Regions from separate parts of the Streptomyces sp. NPDC047081 genome, predicted to be linked through region 3. Evidence: riboswitches for the same ligand, from Rfam matches in the RefSeq annotation. Region 3 holds a riboswitch; each other region holds the start of a gene.
The links. Region 3 has a riboswitch for thiamine pyrophosphate ahead of thiO (glycine oxidase ThiO). Riboswitches for the same ligand answer to the same signal wherever they lie in the genome.

Region 1: another riboswitch for thiamine pyrophosphate. It lies ahead of ABZ848_RS33870 (thiamine ABC transporter substrate-binding protein); the one in region 3 lies ahead of thiO (glycine oxidase ThiO).
Region 2: another riboswitch for thiamine pyrophosphate. It lies ahead of thiC (phosphomethylpyrimidine synthase ThiC); the one in region 3 lies ahead of thiO (glycine oxidase ThiO).

The regions. Positions count from the first base shown of each region.
Region 1 is NZ_JBEYUY010000022.1:93,401-103,554, reverse strand. Features, by position in the region: gene ABZ848_RS33905 (hypothetical protein) at 1-1,053, shown strand, start outside; gene ABZ848_RS33900 (VOC family protein) at 1,162-1,569, shown strand; gene ABZ848_RS33895 (LOG family protein) at 1,638-2,759, shown strand; gene ABZ848_RS33890 (LAETG motif-containing sortase-dependent surface protein) at 2,922-3,620, shown strand; gene ABZ848_RS33885 (maleylpyruvate isomerase family mycothiol-dependent enzyme) at 3,682-4,479, opposite strand; gene ABZ848_RS33880 (ABC transporter ATP-binding protein) at 4,490-5,524, opposite strand; gene ABZ848_RS33875 (iron ABC transporter permease) at 5,525-7,126, opposite strand; gene ABZ848_RS33870 (thiamine ABC transporter substrate-binding protein) at 7,174-8,247, opposite strand; TPP riboswitch at 8,244-8,351, opposite strand; gene rlmN (23S rRNA (adenine(2503)-C(2))-methyltransferase RlmN) at 8,388-9,494, opposite strand; gene ABZ848_RS33860 (NUDIX hydrolase) at 9,534-10,070, opposite strand.
Region 2 is NZ_JBEYUY010000012.1:65,497-75,650, forward strand. Features, by position in the region: gene ABZ848_RS23630 (SsgA family sporulation/cell division regulator) at 1-349, shown strand, start outside; gene ABZ848_RS23635 (YibE/F family protein) at 661-2,118, opposite strand; TPP riboswitch at 2,190-2,379, shown strand; gene thiC (phosphomethylpyrimidine synthase ThiC) at 2,372-4,204, shown strand; gene ABZ848_RS23645 (NADP-dependent oxidoreductase) at 4,248-5,186, opposite strand; gene ABZ848_RS23650 (helix-turn-helix domain-containing protein) at 5,281-5,697, shown strand; gene ABZ848_RS23655 (hypothetical protein) at 5,717-5,944, opposite strand; gene ABZ848_RS23660 (NUDIX hydrolase) at 5,955-6,152, opposite strand; gene ABZ848_RS23665 (VOC family protein) at 6,220-6,615, opposite strand; gene ABZ848_RS23670 (hypothetical protein) at 7,383-8,246, opposite strand; gene ABZ848_RS23675 (metallophosphoesterase) at 8,441-9,517, opposite strand; gene ABZ848_RS23680 (LacI family DNA-binding transcriptional regulator) at 9,718-10,154, opposite strand, start outside.
Region 3 is NZ_JBEYUY010000032.1:17,034-27,187, reverse strand. Features, by position in the region: gene ABZ848_RS40735 (DUF4396 domain-containing protein) at 1-489, opposite strand, end outside; gene ABZ848_RS40730 (deoxyribonuclease IV) at 566-1,435, opposite strand; gene pknB (Stk1 family PASTA domain-containing Ser/Thr kinase) at 1,503-3,428, opposite strand; gene ABZ848_RS40720 (thiazole synthase) at 3,622-4,416, opposite strand; gene thiS (sulfur carrier protein ThiS) at 4,420-4,620, opposite strand; gene thiO (glycine oxidase ThiO) at 4,617-5,771, opposite strand; TPP riboswitch at 5,769-5,880, opposite strand; gene ABZ848_RS40705 (hypothetical protein) at 5,934-6,275, shown strand; gene ABZ848_RS40700 (FAD-dependent oxidoreductase) at 6,321-7,550, shown strand; gene ABZ848_RS40695 (Rv2175c family DNA-binding protein) at 7,616-7,987, shown strand; gene thiE (thiamine phosphate synthase) at 8,130-8,777, shown strand; gene metF (methylenetetrahydrofolate reductase [NAD(P)H]) at 8,876-9,799, shown strand; gene ABZ848_RS40680 (hypothetical protein) at 9,856-10,154, shown strand, end outside.

The DNA.
Region 1 (10,154 bases), on a different contig from region 3:
CTCTCCTGCACCCTGGGCTCGATGGTGGCCCTCCTCTTCTTCCTCCACCTCCGAGGCGACCTGACAGGCATGCCCTTCGACGGCGCGGCCTCAGAATTCCTCGCCGCGGACAAGCCGCTCCCTCTACCGGCAGCCCTCACGCTGCTGGCCCTGGTACCGGCGATCGCGTCACTGGCGGTGGGCGTGGTCCTACGCCCCCGGGACACCCACCCGACCCCGACACGCCCGCCGGGCCGCTCGTACGGCCGCTTCGGAGCGTACGGCCGGTCGACGCGCAGAGAGACGTTCGGCGCATACGGCCGCTTCGGCGCCCGCAGACGCGACGGCGCCGCGCCGTCTGCGCGGGCAAGCGAAACGCCCCCCACAGCAACCCCCACCGAGCCGGCTGACTCGCACAACCCGGACCCCACCGCTCCCCCACCCCCCCGCACAGCCCCCTCCGGCCTCCCCTGGGGCACCGCGATCCTCGCCGCCGGTCTCGCCGTAGAGGCCTACGCCAGCCGCACCACAGCCACCTCCACCTCCCACTCCACCCCCGCTCTCACCCTCCCCGGCGGCCTCACCAGCACCACCCCCGCCATCCTCATCGGCTTCCTCCTCACCGCAGTCGGCCTCGCCCTCGCCGCCCCCGGTCTCACCCACCTCACCGGCCGTCTCCTCCAGTCCGCCCGCCCCGGCGCCCTCCGCCTCCTCGCCGGCCGCGTGCTCATGGAGGAAGCCACCCGCATCGGCCGCCCCCTCGGCATCGTCTGCGCCGTGGCCTCCGCCGCGTACGCCATGACCGCCCTCTACGACCCCGCCGAACCCTCCTTCGGCCCCCTCACCACCCTCGGCACACTCCTCGTCGCGGGCTGCACGGTCGCCACCCTCCTCACCGCCGCCGTGGAGGCCAGACAGGCCAGGGCCGACACCACCGCCGCCCTGCTCCGCCTCGGCGCCCCCGCCACGATGCTCCGCAGCGCCGCCGCCCTCCGGGCCGCCGCCCTGCTCGCCCTCTTCGGCCCCCTGACCCTCCTCGTCGCCGAACTGGCCGCCCTCCCCCTGACGCCCTGAAAATTCCCGGGACCGAAATCCCCGGTCGCCGATGAGTTCCGCACGACCCCCGGGTCTACCCACCGAACAGCACGCACCGGACACGCTGCACTCGACGGGAGAACCCCCATGTACCAGCAGATGATCTTCGTGAACCTCGCCACCAACGACATCGTCGCCTCGAAGAAGTTCTTCACGGAGCTCGGCTACTCGATCAACCCGCAGTTCTCCACGGACGACTGCACCTGCGTCGTGATCAGCGACACGATCATCGCGATGCTGCTCAGCAAGCAGCGCTACGCCGACTTCACGAAGAAGGAGATCGCCGACTCGACGAAGACCAGCGAGGTGCTGATCTGTCTGAGCGCGGAGAGCCGCGAGAAGGTCGACGAGCTGGTGGACAAGGCGATCGCGGCGGGCGGCACGGACAACAACGACACCAACGACCAGGGCTTCATGTACGGCCGCTCCTTCGACGACCTCGACGGCCACTCCTGGGAGGTCGTGTGGATGGACCCGGCGGCGGTCCAGGGCTGATCCAAGGCTGATCCGGGACTGGTCCAGGGCGACCCGTCGCAGCCGAACGCCGTGCCTAGCATGGGCCCGTGCAGACGAGCCCGGCCCATGCGGCCCACCACGACGACCGCGAGATCGAGACGCTCGAGGACTTCGACGCGACCGTCTCGGCTCGCGGAACGCTGTCCGGACACCGAGTGCAGGCCGTCGATCTGACGGACCGCACAAGGGAGTTGCTCACCACCGGCACCGCAGGTGCCATATTCCTCGGCTGCCCGATGCGGCCGGACGCGGAGGCGAAGGTCCGCGCCGAGGGAGCCCTGGTCTTCCCGCCGGTGCCGGGCCTGCCCTTCGACCCGTACCGCGGGCATCTCTACCGGCCCGAGGACCTGTTCGCCGACCTCGACCAGGGGTACGAGCGGACCCCGGACGCCCTCGCCTACGCGTGGTTCCAGACGACCAAGGCCGACGGCGACATCTGGGCGTCGATGCTGCGCGCCGTGCACGACGACTCCATCTCCGACGCCCTCGACGAACTCCTGCGCGGGGCAAGGGTGGTGGGCGTCATGGGCGGACACGCGATGGCGCGCGGGACGCAGGCGTACGCCGGTGCGGCGCGGCTCGGGCGGGAGCTGAGCCGGTCCGGCCTGACCGTCGCGACGGGCGGCGGGCCGGGCGCGATGGAGGCGGCGAACCTGGGCGCGTACACGGCGCCGTACGAGGACGAGGTGCTGGAGGAGGCCTGCCAACTGCTGGGCAGGGCACCGTCGTTCACGCCGTCGATCACCGAGTGGGCGCGGGCCGCCTTCGAGGTGCGCACGCGGTGGCCGAAGGGCAACCACTCGATCGGCATCCCGACGTGGTTCTACGGCCACGAGCCGCCGAACGCCTTCGCCTCGCACATCGCCAAGTACTTCGCCAACGCCACCCGCGAGGACGGTCTGCTGGCCCGCTCCAACGCGGGTGTGGTCTTCCTGCCGGGCGCGGCAGGGACCGTACAGGAGATCTTCGACAACGCGACGCCCAACTACTACGAGTCCCGTGGGGAACCGACCCCCATGGTCCTGGTCGACCGGGCACACTGGACCGAGCGGCTGCCGGCGTGGCCCCTCTTGCAGGCTCTCGCCCGGGAACGGTCGATGGAGTCCCGTATCGCCCTCGTTGACCGGATCGAGGAGGCTCCCGAGGCATTGAAACGTCTCGGTGGTTAATAACGAGGTAAAGCCAACCGTCAAGGTGCGTCTACGGATTGACACTCCTTATGGAACGCTTATAGACCTGTGAGACTCCTGGGGAACGTGAAGCCTCACCTCATCGTCGCCTCACTTCCCCTTCAAACCCCCCGCAGTTGTGCCATCCCGTGAAGGGCAAAAGTGTCCATAACTCGCCGCACCGCGCGTCGTTCCGTGCAGATCCTGGGCGTCGCCGCCGCCTCCTCCGCGCTCGCGCTGAGCGCCGCGGGCTCCGCGCTCGCGTGCAACATCAATGAGTTCTCCGCCACTGCCAAGTGCGACGGCAGCAAGGGCGTCATCGTCGTCACCGACAAGGACGGCTCCGGTACCCCGGCCACGATCACCGTGTTCCTGGAGAACAACGGTGCCGACGCCAAGACCGTCGGTTCGCAGGACGTCACCGGTACCAAGGAAGGTGTCGACGTCACCTTCGAAGAGGACTGGTCGCCCAACGCCGAGTACCGCATCCACGTCACGGCCGGGAAGGACAAGGACCACCCGATCGTCGACAAGGACATCACGCCGAACCTGACCACCCCGTCCGAGGGCTGCTCGAAGGACGAGTCGACCCCGCCGACCACCCCGGCGCCGTCGGACTCGACCACGCCTCCGGCCGAGGAGTCCGCGACCCCGACCCCGTCGGCCTCGGAGAGCAGCACCGCCCCGGCCGACACCTCGTCCAACGCGCCGTCCCCCGCGGCCGGTGACTCCAACCTCGCCGAGACCGGTGCGAGCTCCAACACCGGCATGATCGCCGGTATCGCGGGCGCGCTCGTCGTCGTCGGCGGCGGCGCCGTGTTCTTCGGCATGCGCCGTCGTGGGGCGAGCAGCAGCCGCTGACGCTCCTTTTGCACCACGCCGTGGCCCGTCCCCGTATCCCCGGGGGACGGGCCATCGTCGTTCAGCCGAAGGTCGCCCGCTCCAGCCAGAACTCCAGCAGCTCCCGCTCGCCGACGATCTCCAACTCCGGGCTGTCCAGCGGGAGTCGGCGGTAGAAGGCGAGCAGTACGGAGGTGAGCGGGCCGCGCAGGGCGACCGTCGCCTTCTCGTGGCCGCGGCGCCAGGCGATCCCGTCCTCGGTGAGTTCGATCAGCCACTCGGCGTTCAGCTCGGGCGGGGCGTCGGTGGCGTGCAGATGGATGCTGCGGCCGGACCCGCGCAGCTCCTGCTCGGCCTGGTGCGGGTCGGTCAGCTGGACGTACCGCACGATCTCCAGCCACTCGTCGATGGCGTCGGCGGCGATCCCGTGCGCCACCTCGTACGGCAGCCCCGCGGCGAGCGTGGCGTCGGCGCGGTGGATGATGATCTCGTGGGTCATCCGGCGGGCCCAGAACCCGGAGGTCTGCAGTCCGCCCCAGCTCCACACCTTCGCGTCGGGCCCGGCCTCGCGGAGTGCGTCCACGACCAGTTCGCCGGCCTCCGCCAGCCAGGCGTCGAGGGCCGCGGCGTCGCCCGTGACCTCGGGGCCGTCGCCGCGCGGCACCTGTTCGTCGGGGATGTTCTCCTGCGCCCGGGTGCGCACCAGCGTGCCCGACCAGCGCAGGGCGCCGCCCATGTGCAGCACGAGCTGCTCCAGCGTCCAGTCCGGGCAGGTCGGCACGGTCGCGGCCAGATCCGCGCCGCTCGTCACCACCGCCCTCAACTGCTGTACCTGGTGGACGATTTCGTCGACGTACCGATCGTGTGCGAGAAGCGTCATGCCCCTCAGCCTAGGGACGGACCTCCGGTTCGAGCACCACGATTTCGGCGGCGTCGAACTCCACCCCGACCGCGTCCCCGACCCCCGGCGCCTCCCGCAGCGCACAGGCCGCTTCCAGCCTCGGCGCGTCCTCCGGCTGCAGGTGTACGGCGACATGGGTGCCCTTGAAGGTGCGTGCGGCGACCGTGCAGCGCAGGCCCTCGTCGGCGGGGACGAGCCGTACGCCGGCGGGGCGGACGAGGATGGTGCGGGGGCCCTGGGGGGCGTACTCGGGGACCGGGACCTTGCCCCAGGGGGTGTCGGCGGCCTCTCCGGTCACCGTGCCCGCCACGACGTTGTCGAAGCCGAGGAAGCGGGCGACGAACTCGTCCGCCGGGCGCTGCCACACCTCAAGTGGCGTGCCCGACTGGGCGATTCGCCCGTCCCGCATCACCACGACCCGGTCGGCGAGCGCGAAGGCCTCGCCCTGGTCGTGTGTGACGGCGAGGACGGTCGTGCCCAACTGACCGAACAGCTCCCGGAGTTCGACCACGAGCCGCTCCCGCAGCGAACGGTCGAGCTGGCCGAGCGGTTCGTCGAGCATCAGCAGCCGGGGGCGGGGTGCGAGGGCGCGGGCGAGCGCCACCCGCTGCTGCTCGCCGCCGGAGAGCGAGGCGACGGCCCGGCGGGCGGCACCCGGAAGGCCGACGAGGTCCAGCAACTCCCGTACCCGCTCGTCCTGTTGGGGCCTGGACGCGCCGTGCATCCGCAGCCCGAAGGCGACGTTGCCGCCCACGTCCCGCTGCGGGAACAGCTGATGGTCCTGGAACATCAGGCCCACCTCGCGCTTGTGCGCGGGCACCCCGGCCTGGTCCCCGCCGTCGAGCAACACCCGCCCCGCGGACAGGGGTTGGAGCCCCGCCACCGCCCGCAGCAGCGTCGACTTGCCGCTGCCGCTCGGCCCGAGCACGCACACCACCTCGTGCTCGGCGACATCGAGGCCGACGGCGTCGAGCACGGCCCGCCCGCCGAAGCGGACGGTGGCGTCCTCAAGGCTCAGCAGCATCTAGAACTCCCCGGTCCGGTCGGTACGGAGCCGCTCAAGGACCAGCAGCGCCACCGCGCACACCACCATCAGAATCGTCGAAAGGGCCATCGCCTGGCCGTAGTTGAGGTCACCGGGCCGGCCGAGCAGCCGGGCCACGGCGACCGGCAGCGTCGGGTTGTCGGGCCGCGCGATGAACACGGTCGCCCCGAACTCCCCCAGCGACACCGCGAACGCGAACCCCGCCGCGACCAGCAGCGCCCGCCGCACCATCGGCAGATCGACCTCCCGCCACACCCGCCACGGCGAGGCCCCGAGGACGGCCGCGGCCTCCCTCAGCCGTCCGTCCACGGCCCGCAGCACGGGCAGCATGGTCCGTACGACGAAGGGGACGCCCACCAGCGCCTGCGCGAGCGGCACCAGGATCCAGGAGGACCTCAGGTCCAGCGGCGGCTCGTCGAGGGCGATCAGGAACCCGAAGCCGACGGTCACCGCGGAGACGCCCAGCGGCAGCATCAGCAGCGCGTCGAAGCCACGCACCAGCCGCCCGGCGTCCCGGCGCGCGAGGGCCGCGGCGGCGAGAGCGCCGATCAGCACGGCGATGGCGGTGGCGGCGAGGGCGTACTGGAGCGAGTTGCCGATCGCCTGGATCGGCGGGACGAGGAAGGTGCCGCCGTCCTCGTGGGTCAGCGCGCGGTAGTAGCCGAAGTCGGGGGCGTCCAGGGAGCGTTGGACGAGCACGGCGAGCGGCAGCAGGAGCAGTACGGCGACGGTGGCCAGGACTCCGGCGAGCAGCGCCCACTGCCCGGTCCCGCGCGGCCGTCGGGCCGTCGTGCCCGCGTCCACCAGGCGCAGGGCGGTCTCCCGCCGCCGTACCGTCCACGCGTGCACGGCGAGGATCGCGCCCACCGCCGCGAACTGGACGATGGTGAGGACGGCGGCCGTGGAGAGGTCGAAGATCTCGGAGGTCTGCCGGTAGATCTCGACTTCGAGCGTGGAGAAGGTCGGCCCGCCGAGGATCTGGACCACGCCGAAGGAGGTGAAGGTGAAGAGGAAGACCATGAGCGCGGCGGCGGCCACGGCGGGCGCGAGGGCCGGGAGCGTGACCTTGCGCCAGGCCTTCAGGGGCGAGGCTCCCAGCATCCGCGCGGCTTCCTCCTGCCGCGGGTCGAGCTGGGCCCACAGGCCGCCGACGGTCCGTACGACGACCGCGTAGTTGAAGAAGACGTGCGCCAGCAGGATGGCCCAGACGGTGGTGTCCAGCCGTACGCCCCACAGCTCGTCGAGCAGTCCCCCGCGCCCGAGGAGCGCCAGGAACGCCGTACCGACGACGACGGTCGGCAGCACGAACGGGACGGTGACGACGGCCCGCAGCACCTGCTTGCCCGGGAAGTCGAAGCGCGCGAAGACGTATGCGCCGGGGAGCGCGATCAGCAGCGTGAGCGCGGTGGAGGCGAGCGCCTGCCAGGTGGTGAACCAGAGCACGTGCCGGATGTCGTCCTGGGCGACGACATCGAGGATCCGCCCGAACTGCCAGGCCCCGTCGACCTTCAGCCCGCGCGCCACGATGGCCGCGACGGGCCAGGCGAAGAAGACGGCGAAGAACGCGACGGGCAGGGCCATGAGCCCGAGCCGTGCCGCGCTCCCGCCGTTCGCCTTCGGCGGTCGTGCTACTTCAGTACGAGTGACGTCCACGACTTGACCCACTGGTCACGGTTGTCGGCGATCTTGTCGGGCGCCATCGTCTCGGGGTCGGTGGCCGGCTTGCCGTACTTCTCGAACTCCGCCGGGACCGTCGCGCCCTCCCGCACCGGGTAGACGAACATGTTCAGCGGCATGTCCTCCTGGAACTCCTTGCCGACCAGGAAGTCGATGAAGGCCTTGCCGCCCTTGGTGTTCTGGGCGTTGCTGAGCAGTCCCGCGTACTCGATCTGCCGGAAGCAGGTCCCGTACGACACCCCGGTCGGCGCGGTCTTCGGTTTCGGGTCGCCGTAGATGACCTCGGCGGGCGGGGAGGAGGCGTAGGAGACGACGAGCGGCCGGTCGGCCTTGGCCTTCTTGCCGCCGGCGGACCCGGAGAACTCCTCGTTGTAGGCCTGCTCCCAGCCGTCGACGACCTTCACGCCGTTGGCCTTGAGCTTCTTCCAGTAGTCCTGCCAGCCGTCGTCCCCGTACTTCGCGGCGGTGCCGAGCAGGAAGCCGAGGCCGGGCGAGGAGGTGGAGGCGTTCTCGGTGACGAGGAGGTTCTTGTACTCGGGCTTGACGAGATCGTCGAACGACTGGGGCGGGGTCAGCTTGTGCGCGCTGAAGTACGCCTTGTCGTAGTTGACGCAGATGTCGCCGGAGTCGATGGGCGTGACCCGGTGCTTGTCCTGGTCGACGCGGAACTCGGACTTGATCTCGCCCGCGCCCTTCGCCTCGTACGACTGGAAGAGCCCGTTGTCGAGTGCCCGGGAGAGCAGGGTGTTGTCGACGCCGAAGAAGACGTCGCCCTGCGGGTTGTCCTTGGTGAGGATGGCCTTGTTGACGGCCTGTCCGGCGTCGCCGTCCTTGAGGACCCGGACCTTGTAGCCGGACTGCTTCTCGAAGTCCGCGAGGACGCTCTTGGAGACGGCCCAGGAGTCGTGGCTGACCAGCGTGACGGTCTTGGAGGAGGAGCCCTCGTCGCCGGACGAGGACCCGCACGCGGACAGCGTGACCAGGCCGAGGCCCACGACGGCAGCCCAGTACTTCTTGGTGTTCACGGTGATGACCGAACTTCCTACCCAGAATGACCTGGGCGAGGTTCAGAGGGTCTGCGGCCCGATTGCCGCACTCTCAGCGCTGTGGCGCTCCCCTGTCGGATACGAATGCCAGATATGAAGATGTACGTACGAACGTCAGACTACCGCTCGGTGGCGGCGAGCTGTCCACACGCCCCGTCGATCTCCTGACCGCGGGTGTCCCGGATGGTCACCGGAACGCCGTGCGCGGCGATGGCCTCGACGAACGCCTTCTCGTCCTCGGGCCGGGAGGCGGTCCACTTCGAGCCGGGCGTCGGGTTCAGCGGAATGAGATTGACGTGCACGGGCTTGCCCTTGAGCAGCCGCCCGAGCCGGTCACCGCGCCAGGCCTGGTCGTTGATGTCGCGAATGAGCGCGTACTCGATACTCAGCCGCCGCCCGCTCTTCTCCACGTACTCGAACCCGGCGTCGAGGACCTCGCGGACCTTCCACCTGGTGTTCACGGGGACGAGGGTGTCACGCAGCTCGTCGTCGGGGGCGTGCAGCGAGATGGCGAGCCGGCACTTGAAGCCCTCGTCGGCGAAGCGGTGGATGGCGGGGACGAGTCCGACGGTCGAGACGGTGATCCCGCGCTGCGAGAGGCCGAGGCCGTCAGGGGCTGGGTCGGTCAGCGCGCGGACGGCCCCGACGACCCGCTTGTAGTTGGCGAGGGGCTCGCCCATCCCCATGAAGACGATGTTGGAGAGCCGCGCGGGCCCGCCGGGCACTTCCCCGTCCCGGAGCGCCCGCATTCCGTCGACAATCTGATGGACGATCTCGGCGGTGGACAGATTCCGGTCCAGCCCCGCCTGCCCGGTGGCACAGAAGGGGCAGTTCATGCCACAGCCCGCCTGCGAGCTGATGCACATGGTCACCCGGTCCGGGTACCGCATCAGCACGGACTCGACGAGCGTCCCGTCGAACAGCCGCCACAGGGTCTTCCGCGTGGTCCCCTGGTCGGTCGCCAGATGCCGCACGACGGTCATCAGCTCGGGAAGCAGCGCCTCCTGCAGCTTGGGCCGGGCCGCGGCCGGGATGTCGGTCCACTCCGCGGGGTCGTGCGCGTACCGCGCGAAGTAGTGCTGCGACAGCTGCTTGGCACGAAACGGCTTCTCCCCGATCCCGGCGACGACGTCCTTGCGCTCGGCAGGCGTGAGATCGGCAAGATGCCGCGGCGGCTTCTGGGCTCCGCGGGGGGCGACGAAAGTAAGTTCTCCGGGCTTTGGCATGGCTGTACCAGTGTCGCAGATCGACACGGGTGACCTCTCCTACCGCCATTCCCAGTGGTGCGTGCGCACCGCCGCGTCACCGTGGCCGGGGGCCTCCTCCGTAGTGAAGGGGGTGCGGGGGAGGCCGTGGACGGTCGCGGTGACCGTGTACAGGTGGTAGCGGGACGGGAGGCCGGGGTACGACGGTGAGTCCGACTGCTCGACGGACAGGGACGGCGGGCTGTCCGCGACCGTGACGTCCTGCGGGTCCACCCGGAGTTCCTCGGCGAGGCAGCGGAGGGCCGCGGCGACCGGGGTCTCGCCGGGGAGCATCTTCTCCGTGGGCGGGGAGTTCCGGTCGCGTACCGCCCCGTCCGCCATGAGCTGGCGTACCTCCGTCAGGCGTCTTCCCGCCGTCTCGATCGTCACGCTCACCACCGCGACCTCCCGCAGCGGCGGGTCCGGCGACAGCCAGGTCTCGCCGGCGGCGATCTCCTCCCACAGGCGCCGGACCGACTTCGTGCCGTCGCGGCCCCAGGTGTCGTACGGGATGCCCTGGCCCGCGAGCCATTCCCGCAGGTCGTCCTCGCTGTCCACGTCCCCCGCCCTCCTTGTGGTGTAGCGGGCTACACCATCGATCCGGGTGAAGGTTCCCTCGTGGGCGCAGCCCCCTCGCCGGGA
Region 2 (10,154 bases), on a different contig from region 3:
GCCCTGTGATCCGTATGCCGTGCGGCTGACCTTCCATCTGCCCGGGGACGCCCCGGTGACCTGGGCGTTCGGCCGGGAGTTGCTGATCGACGGGGTGGGGCGGCCGTGCGGGGACGGGGACGTGCGGGTCTCGCCCGCCGAACCGGACTCGCTGTGCGAGGTCCTGATCCGGCTTCAGGTCGGCCGCGACCAGGCCCTGTTCCGCTCGTCGACGGCGCCTCTCATCGCGTTCCTCGACCGCACGGACAAGTTGGTGCCGCTGGGGCAGGAGGGCGCCCTCGCGGACTTCGACGCCCATCTCGACGAGGCGCTGGACCGCATCCTGGCGGAGGAACAGAGCGCGGGCTGAAGCGGGCGATGAGGCCGAAGGAACGCTTCGGCACGAGGCTGAGGGAACGCATGGGCGCGGGGTCGCGAGTCGGCTGAAGAGGTGCAGGAACGCTTCTGCGGCAGTGGGCGGGAGTCGGGAGCGGGTCCGAGTCGGAGGTGGGCCGGAGGCGGCAGCGGACCGGAGCTGGCTGCGGGCGGGCTTTGGAAGCGGGCCAGAGTCGGAAGCGGGTCGGAGACTGCAGTGGGCCGGAATCGGCAGCGGACCGGAATCGGCAGCGGACCGGAATCGGCCCTCCCGTCTCAGCGCTCACCGCATCGGCCCTCCCCGCTTCACCGCTTACGGCGCCGGCCCCTCCCCCCGCGTGCCGGTGCCGCCGGTGCTGTGCCCGCCGTTGCCGTCGTCGGTACCGCACCCGGTTCAGGGCGGTCGGCCGCGACCACCAGGGCCGCGAGCAGGGTGGTGACCGGTACCGAGGCGACCAGGCCGATCGAGCCGACCAGTGTGCGCACGATCTCCTCGGCGACCAGCTCGCTGTTGGCGACCGTGCCGACACTGCTCTGGGCGATGGAGAAGAGCAGCAGCAGCGGCAGCGCGGCGCCCGCGTAGGCGAGGACCAGCGTGTTGACCACGGACGCGATGTGGTCGCGGCCGATCCGGATGCCCGCGCGGTACAGCCCGCGCCAGCCCATCGCCGGGTTCGCCTCGTGCAACTCCCAGACGGCGGAGGTCTGCGTGACCGTCACGTCGTCCAGGACACCGAGCGAGCCGATGATGACGCCCGCGAGCAGCAGACCGCTCATGTCGATCGACGGATACAGGCCGTGGATCAGGCCGGTGTTGTCGTCGGTGTTGCCGGTGAGGGCCGCCCAGTCGATGAACTCCGAGCCGAGGATGCCGATCAGTATCAGCGAGATCAGGGTGCCGAGCACGGCTACGGACGTACGGGCCGACAGCCCGTGGCAGATGTAGAGGGCGATCAGCATGATGGCGCTCGACCCGATCACCGCCACGAGCAGCGGGTTCGAGCCCTGCAGGATCGCGGGCAGGATGAAGAAGTTCAGGATCAGGAAGCTGATGGCCAGCGCCACCAGCGCCATGATGCCCCGCAGTCGCCCCACCACCACGACGGCGAGCGCGAAGATACCGGCGAGCAGGGCCATCGGGAACCGGCGGTTCACGTCGGTCACCGAGTACTGCAGGTCCTTGGGCGCCGAGGGCTCGTAGGCGACCACGACCTTCTCGCCCTCGTGCAACTGCCGTGACTGGTCCGGCTGCACGATCTCGGTGAACGTACGGCCCTTGTCCTTGCCCGAGTCGACGCGGATCGTCGCCTTCTTGCAGGTGCCGTTCTCCTCCTGCTTCGCGGAGGAGTTTCCGGTGGTGGAGGTGTCACCGGTCGAGGACCCGCTGGAGGCGTTCACCGACTTGCAGCTCACGCTCACGACCTTGGTGACGGTCGCCTGCTGGGTCTGCCGGTCGAAGCCCACGCCGGTGCGCTCGTGAGCCGGTGCGCCGCCGGGCCACAGCACCGCGAGGCCCACCACTACGGCCGCGGCGAACGGGATGAGGATCGCCGCGATGACCTTGCGCAGGTGCTTGGAGACAGGGGCGGCCGGGCCATGGCTGTGACTGTGGCCGTGTCCGCCACCTGATCCGTGGCCCTGCTCGCCGCCCGATCCATGCCCGTGTCCGCGACCGTGGTCGTGCCCCGACCCGTGGTCGTGTCCACGGTCGTGCCCCGACCCGTGGATGTGCGGTGGCTCCGGGGGCTGATGTGTCGTGGTCACCGCCCGATCATCGCAAGAACGACAGGGGCCCCCTGTTCACCGCGCCCGAATTGACGCTAGCGTGGAGGCACCTTTGCACACGCGGGAGCTCGGAGCACCGGGCTGAGAGGGCGCTGACCTCCGTCCCAGCGATGTTTCACGTGGAACATCACCGAAGTCGAGTGATGTTCGCCACGAGGCATCGACAGACGGAAATCGCTGCGTCGACCGCCGAACCTGTTACCGGGTAATGCCGGCGTAGGGAGTAGGTCTCATGACCATCAAGGACGCACGCACGCCTGCCTCCAGCCAGGACGAACAGCTCATTCGGGGGGAAAAGCCCCAGGATGAACGGTCCCAGGGCGAACAGGCCCAGGAGGCCGGGAAGTCCATCGGCTGGCACAAGGCATACGTCGAGGGCTCGCGCCCCGATCTGCGGGTGCCGGTCCGTCAGGTGCACCTCACCAACGGGCAGTCGGTCACGCTGTACGACACCTCTGGCCCGTACACCGATCCGCTCACCGACACGGACGTCCGCAGGGGGCTCGCCCCGCTGCGGGAGAACTGGATCATCGGCCGCGGCGACACCGAGGAGTACGCGGGCCGGCCCGTCCGCCCCGAGGACGACGGGATCAAGCACACCGCGCCGCGCGGTGGCCTGCGCAACCTCGACGCCGTCTTCCCGGGGCGTCCGCGGCAGCCGCGCCGCAGCCGTGACGGCAGGGCGGTCACGCAACTGGCGTACGCACGCCGGGGCGAGGTCACGCCCGAGATGGAGTACGTGGCCATCCGGGAGAACGTGTCCCCCGAGGTCGTCCGCGAGGAGATCGCGGCCGGACGCGCGGTGCTGCCGGCCAACGTCAACCACCCGGAGATCGAGCCGATGATCATCGGCAAGCGGTTCCTGGTGAAGGTCAACGCCAACATCGGCAACTCCGCGGTCACCTCCTCCATCGAGGAGGAGGTCGAGAAGATGACCTGGGCGACCCGCTGGGGCGCCGACACGGTCATGGACCTGTCCACCGGCCGCAACATCCACACCACCCGCGAATGGGTGCTGCGCAACTCCCCCGTCCCCATCGGCACCGTCCCGCTCTACCAGGCGCTGGAGAAGGTCGACGGCCGCGCCGAGGAGCTGACCTGGGAGATCTACAAGGACACGGTCATCGAACAGGCCGAGCAGGGCGTGGACTACATGACCGTCCACGCGGGCGTGCGCCTGCCGTACGTACCGCTCACCGCGAACCGCAAGACCGGCATCGTCTCGCGCGGTGGCTCGATCATGGCCGCGTGGTGCCTCGCGCACCACAAGGAATCGTTCCTGTACGAGAACTTCGAGGAGCTCTGCGAGATCCTCGCCGCCTACGACGTCACGTACTCGCTCGGCGACGGCCTCAGGCCCGGCTCGATCGCGGACGCCAACGACGAGGCGCAGTTCGCGGAGTTGCGCACGCTGGGGGAACTCAACACGATCGCCAAGCGTTTCAACGTACAGACCATGATCGAGGGCCCGGGACATGTCCCGATGCACAAGATCAAGGAGAACATCGACCTTCAGCAGGAGATCTGTGATGAAGCTCCGTTCTATACGCTCGGCCCGCTGACGACGGACGTCGCGCCGGCGTACGACCACATCACCTCCGGCATCGGTGCCGCGATGATCGCCTGGTGGGGCACGGCGATGCTCTGCTACGTCACGCCCAAGGAGCACCTGGGCCTGCCCAACCGGGACGACGTCAAGACCGGCGTCATCACCTACAAGATCGCCGCCCATGCGGCCGACCTCGCCAAGGGCCACCCCGGGGCGCAGGACTGGGACGACGCCCTGTCCGACGCCCGCTTCGAGTTCCGGTGGGAGGACCAGTTCAACCTGGCCCTCGACCCGGACACGGCACGGGAGTTCCACGACGAGACGCTTCCGGCGGAGCCCGCCAAGACCGCCCACTTCTGCTCGATGTGCGGGCCGAAGTTCTGCTCGATGAAGATCTCCCAGGACATCCGCCGCGAGCACGGCGGCAGTCGGGTGGAGATCGAGGAGGGCATGGCGTTGAAGTCGAAGGAGTTCGCGGCGAGCGGGAACCGGGTGTATCTGCCGATCGCGGACTGACGTCCGGAGGTCGAGGCCTGAGCAGGCACCACCGGTGGAATCGTCAAGGGACGAGGACGATCTTGCCTGTGGTGCGCTTGGCCTCGATGGCTCGGTGGGCCTCGGATGCCTCGGCCAGGGGGTAGGTCCGCTGGACCTGGACACGCAGTCGGCCGGATTCGATGCGTTCGGTGACCTGTTGCAGCAGGTCACCGGAGGGCTCGGCGGTGACCCAGGTGTAGCGCAGCCCGCGCGCCGCGGCCTGTTCCTCGTCCGTGCCGGGGTCGATCGCGGCGCCGATGAGAAGGCCGCCCGGTCGCAGTACGTCCAGGGAGCGCGGGCCGTAGGAGCCGCCGACCAGGTCGAGGACCACGTCCACCGGGGCCACGGCGGTTTCGAAGTCGGCGGTGGTGTGGTCGATCAGCTCGTCGGCGCCCAGTTCGCGCAGGCGGTCGTGGTTGGCGGCTCGTGCTGTGCCGATGACGTGCGCGCCCAGCTCCTTGGCCAGCTGCACAGCGACATGGCCGACGCCGCCCGCCGCCGCGTGGATCAGGACCCGGTCGCCCGGCCGGACCTGTGCCAGCACGGCCAGCGCCTGCCAGGCGGTGACCGCGACCAGCGGTACGGCTCCGGCGTGCGCCAGGTCGAGGTTCTCGGGCGCGAACGCCAGCGCGTCGGCGGGCACGGCGGTGAACTCGGCGTACGCGCCAAGGCGGCTGACGGCGAGCATGCCGTACACCCGGTCCCCCGGCACGAATCGCGTCACACCCTCGCCGACCCGCTCGACGACGCCGGACACGTCGTTGCCCGGCGTCCAGGGGAGGGTCACCAACTCCGGCACGCGGCCTGCCCGCAGCACCGCGTCGCCGGGGTTGACCCCGGCCCCGGCGACCCGCAACAGGACCTCGCCGGGCCCGGGTTCGGGTACGTCGGTCTCGGTGTAGGTCAGTACCTCGGGACCACCGAAGGAGGTCTGGACGACGGCATGCATACGGGCTGACATCAGGGCTCCCCATCGGTCGGGCGGGATGCGTCCCATCGTCGGCCCGAGCGATCACCCCACGGAAGAAGGCACTTTTCTGATATCGAGGTTCCTCATGGATACCGGCTTCGACCTGAGAAAACACGGCGGTGTGGACGTCTTCTTGCGGGACTGTCCCACCCGTGCCGTGCTGGAACTCATAGCGAGCAAGTGGACCATGCTGGTGCTGGTCGCCCTGGAGGACGGCCACCCGATGCGGTTCGCCGAACTGCGCCGGCGGCTGGACGGCGTGACGTCCAAGGTCCTGACGCAGACGCTGCGCACACTGGAGCGCGAGGGCCTGCTGACCCGTCAGGTCTACCCGACGGTCCCGCCGTGCGTGGAGTACCGGCTGACCGACCTGGGCCGGGAGGTGGGCGGCCTGCTGCAGAGCATCACCGACTGGTCGCAGGCGAACATCTCCGCGATCCAGGCGGCCCGCAAGGACTTCGACGAACGCACGGCTGCGGCGATGGGCCCTACGGGGGCGTGACCTCAGACCGAGGACAGGATCATCGGGTCCGCCACGCATCGACGTGCTCAAGCACGTACTCGGCGAGTTGGGGCGTCTGGAGGCCGAGGGACGACAGGACGGAGCCACGCAGAGGAACCCGGGTGGGTTCGAAGGTGCCGATGTCCGGGTCGCCGAGCTCGGGGCCGCCACGCCGGTCCGGGCGCATGTCCAGCAGGTCGGCGAGGAAGTAGTGCCGCGTGACGGCGACCCTGCCCGGCTCGGTCACCGTCAGGAATTCAGTGGGCGGGACCGATCGTCGCGCCGAGCTCCTCCATGACCTCGCGACGCAGCGCCGCTTCGAGGTCGGCGTCCTCGGACTCGACGCTTCCGCCCACGGCCGTCCAGTACGGCAGTCCGCCTGGCCAGCCCCGTCGTAACAGGACCAGATGGTCACCGTCGAGGAGGACCACGCGTACCTTGTGGCGGACCTTCATGTCCGCGACGGTAGCGCGCCGGGCCCTCGGCCGACGCACGTCGGGCAAGCGGGGCCGGACGGCCGACTCAGGCCGCCGCATCCTGCGGATACCACCGCAGCTCTACCGAGTTGCCGTCCGGGTCCTGGACGTGCACAGAGGTGGCCGTGCCGCGGGCGCCGTAGCGGGGGACCGGGCCTTCGAGGACCGTGAAGCCGGCCGAGGTGATGAACTCGTCCCAGTCCAGGGGGTCCACGGTGAGGCAGATGTGGTCGACGTTGGACTCGCCGCGAGGACGGGCGGCCAGGTCGACGATGGTCTCCGGCGTGATCCGCACGGAGGGGAACGGCACCTTTCCGGCCCGCCATTCGGCGACGCGTACCGGCTCCAGGCCCAGCCGGTGGACGTAGAAGTCCAGGGGACGCTCGACGTGCCGGACGTTGAGGACCAGGCGGTCGAAGGCCTTTACGCGGACAGCGGGCATGAGGAGGTCCTCCGGGAAGGGCGTTCAGGTGGGTGCCTTCACGATCCGCCGGGGCAGGTCCGCCATCAAGGACGGATCCACGGAGCTGCACTTCGGCCGTACCGCCGAGCGGCTGCGTCTCACCACCGGGCGGGTCGGTCGAGGTACGGGAGGCTCAGCTGGCCAACTCCCGCGCGAGCCTGCTCGACGGCTCGGTCGACGTGCTCGTCGCCTCGTACCCCTTCGACGGCATGGCGCGAGGACCCGTACTGCTGATGGAGCGGCGGGTGCTCGCCGTGGCCGTCGGGAATCCGCGGCCGGCGAGGAGTCGGTGTCGCTGGAGGTGCTCGCGGAGCACCCCGTGGTGCGGTACCCGGAGGCGACGTCGGTCGGCTTCAAGCGCGACCGCACCCCGGACCGCACACTCTCGGGCCGCCCTGTGGAGAAGGGACCGGCCGGAGGGTCGTTCTCCGAGATGCTCACGCTCGTCGCGATGGGCAAGGGTGTGCTCCCGGTCGGCGAGCACGCCCGGCGTTACTGCCCGAGGCCGGACGTCGCCCATGTGCCGCTCCACGACGCGCCGCTCGTCGAACGGGACCCGTCTGGCTGGAGGGCAACACCACAGAACGCGTACGGGAATTCGTACGGGCGACCGCGGACGTCGCCGACACACTGCCGGCGGCCTGAGTGCGGGCCGGGGCGGTGTGCGCGGACGTCCGGCGGATTTGCCCGGTACTCGGCTTGCGCTCCCCCGCGGCGACACGTAAGCGGAAGGCGCAAGCCGTCGGTCACTCCAGCTGGTGGTCCGGGCCTCCGAAGTCCGGGCTGGTGTAGTCCGGGCTGGAGAAACTCGGGCGCGGACCGGCGGCCGGGCCGTCCTCCGGGCTGCTGAAGCCCGGCCGGCCGTAGCCGAGGTGCGGGATACGGCTCGGCGCCGCCGGTTCCGTGCGGTGCAGGGCGGCTGAGCCCGGGTCGGAGAGCGCCTCCCGCAGGAAGGGCAGGATGCCGCGCTCCAGAAGCGCCTCGCGCCAGGCTTCCCTGGCCCGGGTCACCTCCTCGCTCAGTTCGCCGTACGGTCCCGACTCCAGGGAGGGCCGGTTGCGCAGGGCGGTGAGCAGCAGCCCGACCGCGGCCACGAGGATCGCGACCGCCGTCATGGCGCCGAACACCCAGCCGGCCATGAGCATGGTCTTGCCGAACGCCTGTTTGGGGGCGAGCGACCTGAGGATGTAGCCGACGAGCAGGAAGATCGCGGCGGCCGTTCCGGCGAGGACGGGGGTGAGGACGGCGGCGACGGCGACGGCGCCCGCGCCGGCGGGCTCGCCCGCCTCGCCGAGGGTGGTGGCGAGCCCCATCACGCCCGTGCCCGGCTCCTCGGAGCCGGTCTCGCGGGCGGTAGCCGGGGTGGACGGCGCCGGGCGGCGCAGTTCCTCGCGAACCTTCACGTAGTGCTGGTACTCGGTCGCCGCGGCCGCCGTGATGAGTGCGGTGGCGTTCAGCGCCATGGTGCGCAGCTGTTCGGGATTCAGCCGCTGTCCAACAGCGGCCAGTTCCGGGCGGTGTGGGGCGGAGCGCAGCGCCTCATCGAGGACCCGCTCGTACTCCTGGCGGTCCTCGCTCAGCAGGTGCTGCGGAACGCTGTTCATGTGCATCCCCCGATGCTCCGTAGGGCTTGGGGCTCGCATGCCAACGAGCCGTCGGGCAGAAACGGAGGGGAGCCTGCTACGGATAAGCCGATGGTAGAGCGGGGACGGCACGCGGTGACAGGGGGTTTCCGGAAATTGGGCCCTGGCCTGCGCCGTTCGTTGCCATTCCTCCGAGAGAGGAACGCTTTCCCCGTGAACGTTCAGATATCCAGGGGAAGTTCCTGCACCAGCAGCTTTCCGGCCATGGTCACTCCGCCGTCCATCGCGATGGCCAGGCCTTCCGCGTAGATGTGCGGTCCCTCGACCACCGGACCGGAGTTGTCCTCGCCGTCCTCGGAGCCGACCTCGCCCAGCAGATAGGGAATCGGGCTGTGACCGTGAACGATGCGGGTGCCGCCGTACGTATCCAGCAGGGAGCGTACGGCGTCTGCACCGCCCTCGTCGCGGAAGGAGAACCGCTTGGTGAACTTGCGGAACAGGTCCCAGCACTCGTCGGCGTCGTTGCGCGTGAGGGTCTCGCGCACGGTGTCGTTGACCGCCTCGATCGAGTCGCCGTAGTCGAGGTAGGCGGTGGTGTCGGAGTGGACGAGCAGATAGCCGTCCACCTCCTCGACCGCGTCCAGGCGCGCCATCCACTGCAGGTGGTGGTCCTGGAGGCGGTCCATGTCGCTCTTCTGGCCGCCGTTGAGCAGCCAGGCCGCCTGGAAGGTGGCGGTGCCCGCGCCGGAGTTGACGGGGGTGTCGCCGAACCGCTTGGCGCCGAGCAGCAGCAGCTCGTGGTTGCCCATGAGCGCCTTGCAGTAGCCGCCGGCCGCGGCCGCCTCCGCGGACAGCCGCATCACCAGGTCGATGACGCCGATGCCGTCCGGGCCGCGGTCGGTGAAGTCGCCGAGGAACCACAGCCGGGCGGTGCCGGCGGACCAGTTGCCCGCGGCGTCGATGAGGCCCTGGGCCTGCAGGGCGGCCACCAGTTCGTCGAGGTAGCCGTGCACATCGCCGACGACGTAGAGCGGACCCGCGCCGTCCGCGTCCTGCGGGGCGGCGAGGGACGCCGGGTCGACGCCCACCGGGACCGTGTCACCGCGGTTGATCACGGGCAGGTCCCGCTCGGTCGGGGTGTACCCCTCGGGGTACGTCTCCTCGTGCGCCGGTACGACGTCACCGGGGTGTGTGCTCTGGCCGTACGGACCGGTCTCGTGGACGTACGCGGGCACCCGGAAGTCGGGCAACGTCGCCGTCCGCTCCACCTCGGGTCCCTGACCGGCCCCCTGAGTCATCAGACCCCTCCACCATCGCGCCGCATCTGCACCGCTTCGGACTGCCTGGTCGCAGCGGCCCGCGGTGTCGTGGGCCCATCATAGGAATGCGGATCGCGCCATGTGATGACCCAGGGGTGGTGAATCGGAGCAAGAGTCCAGTTCACCGCGGCTTTCGCCCCGATTGGGCAGAGCTTGGGCCGCTGCTGACAGCGCTTGTTCTACTCCTCTTCGGGCGAACGCGGGGGGCTGACCGTCGTGCGCGGAGAGCGTCGCTCGGACGAGGTGCGCACGATCAGCTCCGTCGGTATCACCTGCTCGACCGGTTGGTCCGATTCGACCCCCTCGATCGCGTCGATGAGCAGCTGCACGACGGCCGTGCCGATCCGGCGCGGCTTCAGTGAGAGTGTCGTGATCGGCGGCTCGGTGTTGGCGTACACGGTCGATTCGCTGCAGCAGACCAGAAGCAGGTCGTCCGGTACGCGCAGGCCGTAGCGACGGGCGGCGGCGAGCAGATCGGTGCCGTTCGGGTCGAACAGCCCGTAGACGGCGTCCGGCCGGTCCGGGCGGGCCAGCAGCCGGTCGGCGGCGACGGCGCCCGCGCACGGATCGTGCGCCGGGTAGGCCTCGTACACCGGGTCCTGGCCGACGCGCTCGC
Region 3 (10,154 bases):
GTGCACCACCGCGTGCCCCTTGCCCCGCCCGATCATCCACTTGTTGACCGGCGTGGTGACCAGGAAGGCGATCACCAGCGAGATCGCGAGCGAGCCCCAGAACAGCAGATCGCTCAGAGTCGCGTCCATCGCGTCCGGCCACAGCACGATCACGCCGTTGTCGATCAGCTCCATCACGGCGATGGACAGGGTGTCCGCGGCCAGCGCCACCCGGAACGCGGCGCGGAAGCCGACGCCCGCCTTCAGGACTCCGCGCAGGGTGAGCGAGTAGCCGAAGAAGAACGCGAGCACGATCGCGAGGACCGTGGTCGAGAGGTTCCCCCAGTCGAACGCGGTGCCGATCACCATGCCCAGCACCTCGCCGATGGCGCATCCGGTGAGGCAGTGCAGGGTGGCCTGGGCGGCCATGGCCCAGGTGGCGGCGGCCTGGTGGTGGTGCGCGTGGGTCTCGTGAGTCTCGTGGTGCTGCGTGTGTGCCTCGTGCTGCATGGTGCCCCCAACCTCGGAATAGCGGTTCCTGCACCTGGCGGGAACCGTATACCCCCAGGGGGTATTCCTGAACGCCCTAGCAATCGCGGAGTTTCTTCAGCCGCTCCACGTCCGCCGCATGCCCCTCCTTGCCGCCGGGCGTCTCGATGATCAGCGGTACGCCCTCGGTCGCGGGGTGGGTCATCAGCGCGCGGAACGGGTCCTCGCCGATGTGGCCCGCGCCGATGTTCTCGTGCCGGTCCTTGTGCGCGCCGACGACGTCCTTGGAGTCGTTGGCGTGGATCAGCTTCAGCCGGCCCTCGCCGACGGTGTCCACCAGCAGGTCGAGAGTCTGGTGCATACCGCTGGGGCCGGTCAGGTCGTGCCCGGCGGCGAAGATGTGGCAGGTGTCCAGGCAGACGCCCAGCTTCGGATGGGCGTCGAGCGCCTCGAAGTACGGCCCGAAGTCCCAGGTCCGCGAGCAGAGTGAGGCACCCTGCCCGGCCGTCGACTCCAGCAGCAGGAACGGATCGTCGTCGTGCGTCAGCTCGTCGAGCAGCGGCAGCATGTACTGCCGTACCTGCTTCAGCGCCACCGACCGCTCCCGCCCGCCCGTCGCGCTGCCGGTGTGCACCACCACGCCGAGCGCCCCGATCTCCCGCCCGCGCCGCAGCGAGTGCCGCAACGACTCCACCGACTTCTCGACGGTGGCCTCGGTGTGCGAGCCGAAGTTGATCAGATACGGCGCGTGCACGTACGCCGGGATCGCCCCGTCCGCGCACGCCGCGCGGAACTCCTCGTCCTGGCGCGGGTTCCCGACGGGCGTGGCCCAGCCGCGCGGATTGGCGACGAAGACCTGCACGGTCTCGGCCTTCAGATCACGGGCGTAGCTGAGCCCGACGGAGTTCAGACCACCGGCCACGGGGACATGACCGCCGACGGGGTTGCGGGACTGCTGCTTCTTCACCCGCTCAGGGTGTCATGCGGTACGAGCCGTTCGGTCACCGGATCTTGAGGCGGACGGCCCGCGAGAGTCACCGGATCTTGATCGTGATCGTCGACCCCTTCGGCGCCGTCTGCCCGCCCTCCACGGACTGGCCCTTGACGGTGTCGCCGAACAGGCCCAGCAGACCCCGGTCCTCGTCGACCTGGAAGCCGGCCTTCTCCAGGGCGGTGTGCGCGTCGTCCACGCTGTCGCCCGTGACGTCCGGGACCTCGACCATCTCGGGGCCCTTGGACAGGGTCAGCGTCACCGTGTCGCCCTCGGCGGCCTGGCCGTCGCCCGCCGGGGTCTGCGCGGCGACCTGCCCCTTGTCGTACTCGGAGTTGACCTGCTGGGCGGCGACCTTCACGGTCAGGCCCGCGTCCTCCAGGTCGGCTTTGGCGTCCGCGAGGTCCTCGCCGGTGACGTCCGGGACGTCGACGGCGCTGCCCTTGCTGACGGTCAGCGCGATCGCCGAGCCCGCGTGCCGCTTGGTGCCCTCCTCAGGGTCCGAGGAGATCACGAAGCCCTTGGGGACGTCGTCGCTGAACTCCCGGGTGACCATGCCCGGTTCGAGCCCGTCCTTCTTCAGCAGGGCGCGCGCCTTGTCCAGCCGGTAGCCCTGCAGCGCGGGCACCTGCACGGTCTCCGGGCCGTCGGAGATGGTCAGTGTCACGCGGGAGTTGTCGCGGATACGGCTGCCGGGCTCGGGGTCCGAGCTGATGACCGTGCCCCGCTTCACCGTGTCGCTGTAGGCGTGCTTGACCGTGCCCAGGTCCAGCCCGGCGTCGCTCAGCTGCTTGCTCGCCTGCGCCTGCGTCTTCGCCAGCACCAGCGGGACCTTGGTGAACTGGCCGGAGTTGATGTACCACACGCCCGTGCCGACGCCGAGGATCAGCAGGACGGCGACGACGATCGCGAGCGGCCCGCGCCGCGATCGCCCGCCACGCGCGCGGGGCGGCAGCGGCGGCGGGGACTCCAGCCGGCTGGTGCGGTGCAGCGCGGGCTCGTCCTCGTTGACCGGCAGCGGGCGCGGCACCGTGAGCGAGCGCGGGATGACGCTCGTACGGTCCTCGGAGATGTTCCGGTGCTCCTCGGTGACCGCCTGCGGCGGCACCGCGTCCAGCTGGTCCGCGCTGAGCGCCGCGCGCACGTCACGGGCCTGCGCGAGCAGCGCCACCGCGTCGTACGGGCGCAGGTCGGGGGTGCGGGCGGTGGCCGAGGCGACCAGCTCGTCCAGTTCGTACGGCAGTCCGGGCACGACGGCCGACGGGGGTGGGACGTCCTCGTGGAGGTGCTTGTAGAGGACGATGGCGGGGGAGTCGCCCTCGTGCGGGCGGTCGCCGGTGAGCATCTCGTACAGGACGACACCGCACGCGTACACGTCGACCCTCGGGTCGGCCGTGCCGTTGTCGATCTGCTCCGGCGCGAGGTACGAGACGGTGCCGAGGACGGTCCCGGTCGTGTTGGTCACCGTGTCCACGGACCGGACCAGCCCGAAGTCGGCGACCTTGACCCGGCCGTCGTCCCCTATCAGTACGTTCTCCGGCTTCATGTCCCGGTGCACGAACCCGGCCCGGTGCGCGGCGCCGAGCGCGGCGAGGACCGGCTCCAGGATGTCCAGGGCGGCGCGCGGCTGCAGTGCCCCGCGCTCGCGCAGCACGTCACGCAGGGTGCAGCCGGCGACGTACTCCATGGCGAGGTAGACGTACGACCCGTCGGTGCCCTGGTCGAAGACCTGCACCACGTTCGGGTGCGCGAGGCGGGCGACCGACTTCGCCTCCCGGATGAACCGCTCGACGAAGGTGCCGTCGGAGGCGAGTGCCGGGTGCATCACCTTCAGTGCGAGCACACGGTCGAGGCGGGTGTCCAGGGCCCGGTAGACCGTGGCCATCCCGCCGACCGCGATCCGCGCGTCCACGCGATAGCGGCCGTCGAGCACCTGCCCGACCAGAGGGTCCTGAAGGGTCGTATCCACGCAGGTGAGTGTACGAGCCGTGACTGACAGGGCCCTGGGTTCGGGGGAGATCGGGGCGGTACTGCAGCCGAGCTGTGACGGACATCGCACCGCCGTCCGGATCTGCTCGAACGTACGTTCAGGAGAGCCGATCGTTCCGGAGTCGGCCGTGCCGCTCCGGAAGGCCGGCCGTTCCGGAGCCGGCCGTGCCGGTTCAGAAAGCCGGCCGCTCCGGGTCCAGCCGTGCCAGCCCCTCCGTCGGCGAGGACGCCTCCGCGAAGTGCCGGCGCGGAATGCGTCCCGCCCGCCGGGCCAGCCGCCCCGCCTCCACCGCGTGCCGCATCGCCTCGGCCATCAGCTCCGGCTCCTGCGCCCGCGTGACCGCCGAGGCGAGCATCACGCCCGCGCACCCCAGCTCCATGGCGAGCGCCGCGTCCGAGGCCGTACCGGCGCCCGCGTCCAGGATCACCGGTACGCGCGCGTGCTCGACGATCAGCTGGAAGTTGTGCGGGTTGCGGATGCCGAGCCCGGAGCCGATCGGCGAGCCCAGCGGCATGATCGCCGCGCAGCCGACGTCCTCCAGCCTGCGGGCGAGGACCGGGTCGTCGTTGGTGTACGGCAGCACGGTGAAGCCGTCGTCGACCAGGGTCTCGGCCGCATCGAGCAGCTCGATCGGGTCGGGCAGCAGGGTGCGTTCGTCGGCGATGACCTCGACCTTGATGAGGTCGGTGCCGAGGGCCTCGCGCGCGAGACGGGCGGTGAGGACGGCCTCCCCGGCCGTGAAGCAGCCGGCGGTGTTCGGCAGCACCTGGATGCCGAGCTTCCGCAGCACGGACAGGACGGAGCCGTGCACCGAGGGGTCCACGCGGCGCATCGCGACCGTGGTCAGCTCCGTGCCGGAGGCCACCAGGGCCCGCTCCAGGACGTCGAGGCTGGGGGCACCGCCGGTGCCCATGATCAGGCGGGACGTGAAGGACGTACCGCCGATGACAAGGGGGTCGTCGGCCATGGGTCAGCCTCCTTGGACGGCGGTGAGGACCTCGACGCGGTCCCCGTCGGACAGGGGCGTCGACGGCCACTGCGCGCGCGGGACGACGGTCTCGTTCAGGGCGGCGGCCACTCCGGACGGAGCCGGGGTGAGCGTGCGTACGACGGTGTCGAGAGCCGTGCCGGGGGCGAACCGGCGGGGCTCTCCGTTGACGGAGATGTTCATGCGGGCTGCTCCACGCGCGCGAAGCGCTTCGGCGTGAACGGGCGGGCCTCGTCCGGGAGTTCACCGGTGGCCAGGACATGCGCCATGGCGTCGCCGGTCACGGGCGTCAGCAGCACGCCGTTGCGGTAGTGGCCGGTGGCCAGCAGGAGCCCGGGGAGCTGCGTCGGGCCGAGCAGCGGGGCGTTGTCGGGGGAGCCGGGGCGCAGACCCGCGCGGGTCTCCGTGAGCGGCAGCTCGGTGATGCCGGGGACCAGCTCGTGCGCGTCGCGCAGCAGCTCGTAGACGCCGCCCGCGGTCACCGTGGTGTCCCAGCCGAGCTCCTCGCTGGTCGCGCCGACCACCAGCTCGCCGTTCTCGCGCGGCACCAGGTAGACGCTGCTGCCGCGCACCACCGCGCGCACGGTACGGCTCAGGAACGGCGCGTACCGCTTCGGCACGGTCAGCCGCAACACCTGGCCCTTCACCGGCCGTACGGGCGGCAGTACGTCGTCCGGGACGCCCGGCAGCCGCCCGCTGAGGCTGCCGGCCGCCAGGACCACCTGGCCCGCGCCCAGCGCGGTGCCGTCGGTCGTGGTGATCCCGGAAGCGCGCTCCCGTACGACGTCGAAGCGCTCGGCCCAGGTGCGGTGGAAGACCACGCCCGCGTGCTCGCACGCGGCCACCAGCGCGCGTGCGAGCCGTCGCGGGTCGATCTGGTGGTCGCCGTCGACCCTGAGCCCCCCGCGCACGCCCGGCGCGAGCATCGGCTCCAGGCGCCGGCAGTCGCGCCCGGACAGCCACTCGGACTCCAGCCCCGACTGCTGCTGCAGGGCGTGCAGTTCGCGCAGATGGGCGCGGTCGTCCGCGTCCAGGGCGACGGCGAGTGTGCCGCAGCGGCGGTAGCCGAGGTCGTGGCCGGTGACGTCGGAGAGCTCGGCCGCGAAGTCCGGATACCGGCGGGCCGAGGCCAGATTGAGGCCGAGCAGAGTCTGCTCGCCGTAGTGCAGCTCGGTTACGGCGGCCAGCATCCCGGCGGCCACCTGGGCGGCCCCGCCGCCCGGCTCGGGGTCCACCACGGCCGTGGCGAACCCGCGCTGCGCGGCACGCCAGGCCGTGACCAGGCCGATGATTCCGCCCCCGATGACGAGGACGTCTGACGTACGTGACGACATGGGCGTCCAGCCCCTCCCTTCGCCGGCATGACCCGGATCAGGTTCGTACGGTCGGAGGCCGCCAGCCTCCCTCTCAGCCCGGTGCGTCCGGGCTCCCGCGAGTGCTTGTACGTTGGCCACCCTAGCCCGACCCGCCAAGCCTCGGTAAGGGAGCCTCCCGCCATGCCCCGCTCGCTGGACGGCCTCGTCCTCGCGCCCGTCGCCGACCAGGCCCCAGGTCAGGTGGGTACCCGTACCCGGTTCGCCTACCACGAGAAGGACAGCGAGATCTGGGCCGAGTACGCGGGCGGCGACGTCGTGCGCGGACATCTCGTGGGCACTCGGTCGGGTGACCGGCTGGACTTCCGGTACGTGCAGCTCAAGCGGGACGGGACGACCTCTTCCGGCCACTGTGTGTCCACGGTGGTGGAGTTGCCGGACGGGCGCGTGCGGCTTGAGGAGACCTGGGAGTGGGAGTCGCAGCCCGGCAGCGGCACGAGCGTTGTGGAGCAGGTCACTGAGTGAGCACGACCGCTGACTGACAAATTGTCAGTTGACTATGGTGATCAGGTGAGCGAGCAGACGACGAAGTCGCAGCGGAGGGTGGTCGTGGTCGGCGCGGGCATGGCCGGCGTCCAGACCGCCGTCGCCCTGCGCGAGCAGGGATTCACCGGCACCGTCACCCTGATCGGCGCAGAGCCCCATCAGCCGTACGACCGGCCGCCGCTGTCCAAGGCCGTGCTGCTCGGCAAGGCCGAGGGCTCCGCCTTCGACGTCGACTTCGAGGCCCTCGGCATCGAGCTCAGCCTCGGCCGCGAGGCGCTGGGCGTGCGCCCCGGCGAGCACGAGCTGGACACCGAGACGGGCCCGGTGCCGTACGACGTCCTGGTGCTCGCCACCGGCGCCGAACCGATCATGCTGCCGGGCACCGAGGGCGTGCCCGGCGTGCATCTGCTGCGCACCCTGGACGACGCCGAGCGGCTGCGGCCCGTGCTCGCGCGGCAGCACGACATCGTGGTCGTCGGCGCGGGCTGGATCGGCGCCGAGTTCGCCACCGCCGCGCGCGAGGCGGGCTGCGCGGTCACCGTCGTCGAGGCCGCCGACCGGCCGCTCGCGGGCGCGCTGCCCGCCGAGGTGGCCACGCGGATGGCCGGCTGGTACGGCGACGCGGGCGCCGTACTGCGTACGCACGCGCGCGTGGCGCGCATCGAGCCCGGCGCGGTCGTCCTCGACGACCACACGCGCGTGCCCGCGGGCGCGGTCGTCGTCGGCATCGGCGCCCGCCCCGCCACCGCCTGGCTCACCGGCTCCGGCATCGAGCTCGGCGCGCAGCGCGAGGTCGTCGCCGACGTCCACCTGCGCACCTCGGCACCGGACGTCTACGCCGTCGGCGACTGCGCGTCCTTCCCGTCCGGGCGCTACGGCGAGCGGCTGCTGGTCCACCACTGGGACAACGCCCTCCAGGGCCCGCGCACGGTCGCCGCGAACATCATCGGCGAGGCCACCGGGGAGCCCCCGGCGGTCTACGACCCGGTTCCGTACTTCTGGTCCGAGCAGTTCGGCCGCTTCGTCCAGTACGCCGGCCACCACACCTCCGCCGACACGACCCTGTGGCGCGGCGACCCGGCCGGCCCGGCCTGGTCGGTGTGCTGGCTGCGCGAGAACCGCCTGATCGCCCTGCTGGCGGTGGGCCGGCCGCGGGACCTGGCGCAGGGGAGGCGGCTGATCGAGGCGGGCACGGTCATGGACCCGGAGCTGCTTTCGGATCCGGCGAAACCATTGAAAGCGGCCACGGCCTGACCCGGAACCCCAGGTCGGACGGGTCTGGCTTCCGACTGTCAGTCCGGGATGGCAGGCTTGTTGTCGTGACCGAGATTGACGCAAAGATCGATGCTCTCGTCCCCGCCTGGCTCACCCTCCCCGACATCGCAGAGATGCTGGACGTCGAGGTGACGCGTGTGCGGCAGCTGGTCAAGGAGGGCCAGCTCATCGCCGTACGCCGTGGTGAGAACCGCGCGCTGCACGTCCCCGCCGCCTTCATCGACGGGGCTGAGCAGAAGGTCGTCAAGGGCCTGTCCGGGACCCTGACGCTCCTGCGGGACGACGGCTTCACCGACGAAGAGATGCTGGAGTGGCTCTTCACCCCGGACGAGAGCCTGCCGGGCACCCCGGCACAGGCCCTCAGCGAGAATCGCGGCACGGAGGTGAAGCGCCGGGCCCAGGCGCTCGCCGTCTGATCCGAGCGAGCTCATCCGAACAACCGTCCGGCGTACGGGCCGGGGTCCGCGCAGCCCAGTCCGCGCAGGCCACGGCCGTGCTTCAGTGCGGCCCGCGGCCCGTACGCCGCCGACATCGAACGACACCCAGGGGGACCCTCGTATGCCCGACACCGCACGCGCCGAGCTCGCCGACGCCCGCGTCTACCTGTGCACGGACGCCCGTCGGGCCCAGGGCGACCTGCCCGAGTTCCTGGACGCCGTCCTGGCGGGCGGTGTCGACATCGTGCAGCTGCGCGAGAAGGGTATGGAGGCCGCCGAGGAGCTGGAGCACCTCCAGGTCTTCGCCGAGGCCTGTGCCCGGCACGGCCGGCTCCTCGCGGTGAACGACCGCGCGGACGTCGCCCACGCGGCCGGCGCCGACGTACTCCACCTCGGCCAGGGCGACCTCCCGGTCCCCGCGGCCCGGGCGATCCTCGGCGACGACGTGATCATCGGCCGCTCCACGCACGCAGAGGGCGAGGCCGCCGCGGCCGCCGCCCAGGAGGGCGTGGACTACTTCTGCACCGGCCCCTGCTGGCCCACCCCCACCAAGCCCGGCCGCCACGCCCCCGGCCTCGACCTGGTCCGGTACACCGCCGGCCTGGGCACCGACCGCCCCTGGTTCGCCATCGGCGGCATCGACCTGGGCAACCTCGACCAGGTGCTGGAGGCCGGCGCCCGCCGGGTCGTGGTCGTCCGCGCGATCACCGAGGCGGACGACCCGGGCGCGGCGGCGGCGGAGTTCGCGAAGCGGCTGCGCAGCGCATAACGGGCACGGCTGTCCGATGGGTGGACAACAAGTCGGCAAATCGGGCAAATTTCCCGGGTTCGGTTGGGTGACCGCCGCCCCCTGACTAACCTGCGGGTATGGCCCTCGGAACCGCATCCACCAGGACTGATCGCGCACGCACCGTGCGTGACATGCTCGCCACGGGCAAGATGACGTACTCCTTCGAGTTCTCGGCGCCCAAGACGCCCAAGGGCGAGCGCAACCTGTGGAGCGCGCTGCGCAGGGTCGAGGCGGTCGCGCCCGACTTCGTCTCCGTGACCTACGGCGCCGGTGGCTCCACCCGCGCGGGCACGGTCAAGGAGACCCAGCAGATCGTCGCGGACACCACGCTCACGCCGGTCGCCCACCTCACCGCGGTCAACCACTCGATCGCCGAGCTGCGCAACATCATCGGCCAGTACGCCGACGCCGGGATCCGCAACATCCTCGCCGTGCGCGGCGACCCGCCCGGCGACCCCATGGGCGACTGGGTGGCGCATCCCAAGGGCCTGACCTACGCCGCCGAACTCGTCCACCTCATCAAGGAGTCGGGCGACTTCTGCGTCGGCGTCGCGGCCTTCCCGGAGATGCACCCGCGCTCCGACGACTGGGACACGGACGTCGCCCACTTCGTCGACAAGTGCCGGGCCGGCGCCGACTACGCCATCACCCAGATGTTCTTCCAGCCGGAGTCGTACCTGCGGCTGCGCGACCGGGTCGCCGCCGCTACGTGCGACACCCCCGTCATCCCCGAGGTGATGCCGGTCACCAGTGTGCGGATGCTGGAACGGCTTCCGCAGCTCAGCAACGCGCAGATCCCGTCCGCCCTGAAAGAGCGGATCCTCACAGCGAAAGACGATCCGACCGCTGTACGCTCCATTGGCATCGAATTCGCCACGGAGTTCTGCGCGCGGCTGCTGGCCGAGGGAGTGCCCGGACTGCACTTCATCACGCTCAACAACTCCACGGCGACGCTGGAAATCTACGAGAACCTGGGCTTGCACCACCCCCCGCAGGCCTAGACCGGCCGCACGGGTATACGACACACTGCGTAGCGGCGACTGGGAGAGGGGCGTACATGGGCTGGACGGTCCTCTACATCGCGTTTGGCATCGTCGCGCTGTGGCTGCTGGGTGAGGTGCTGCTGCAGTACAAGGCGCGCCTGCGCTGGCGGCTGCTCGCCTTCGTCGGCTTCCTCGGCGTCGTACTCGGTGTCCTCATTCCGTCGGTGATCGTCATCGGCCTCGGCGCGGCCGCGTTCGCGGTCGGCCAGACGTACGTCACGCTCTCCTTCCGCCGCGGCTTCTCCGCCGGCTGGGCGGTCAAGCGCCCGGACGCCGACGCCGAGCCGGCGGGCGGCGGCAGCAGCAAGCGCCG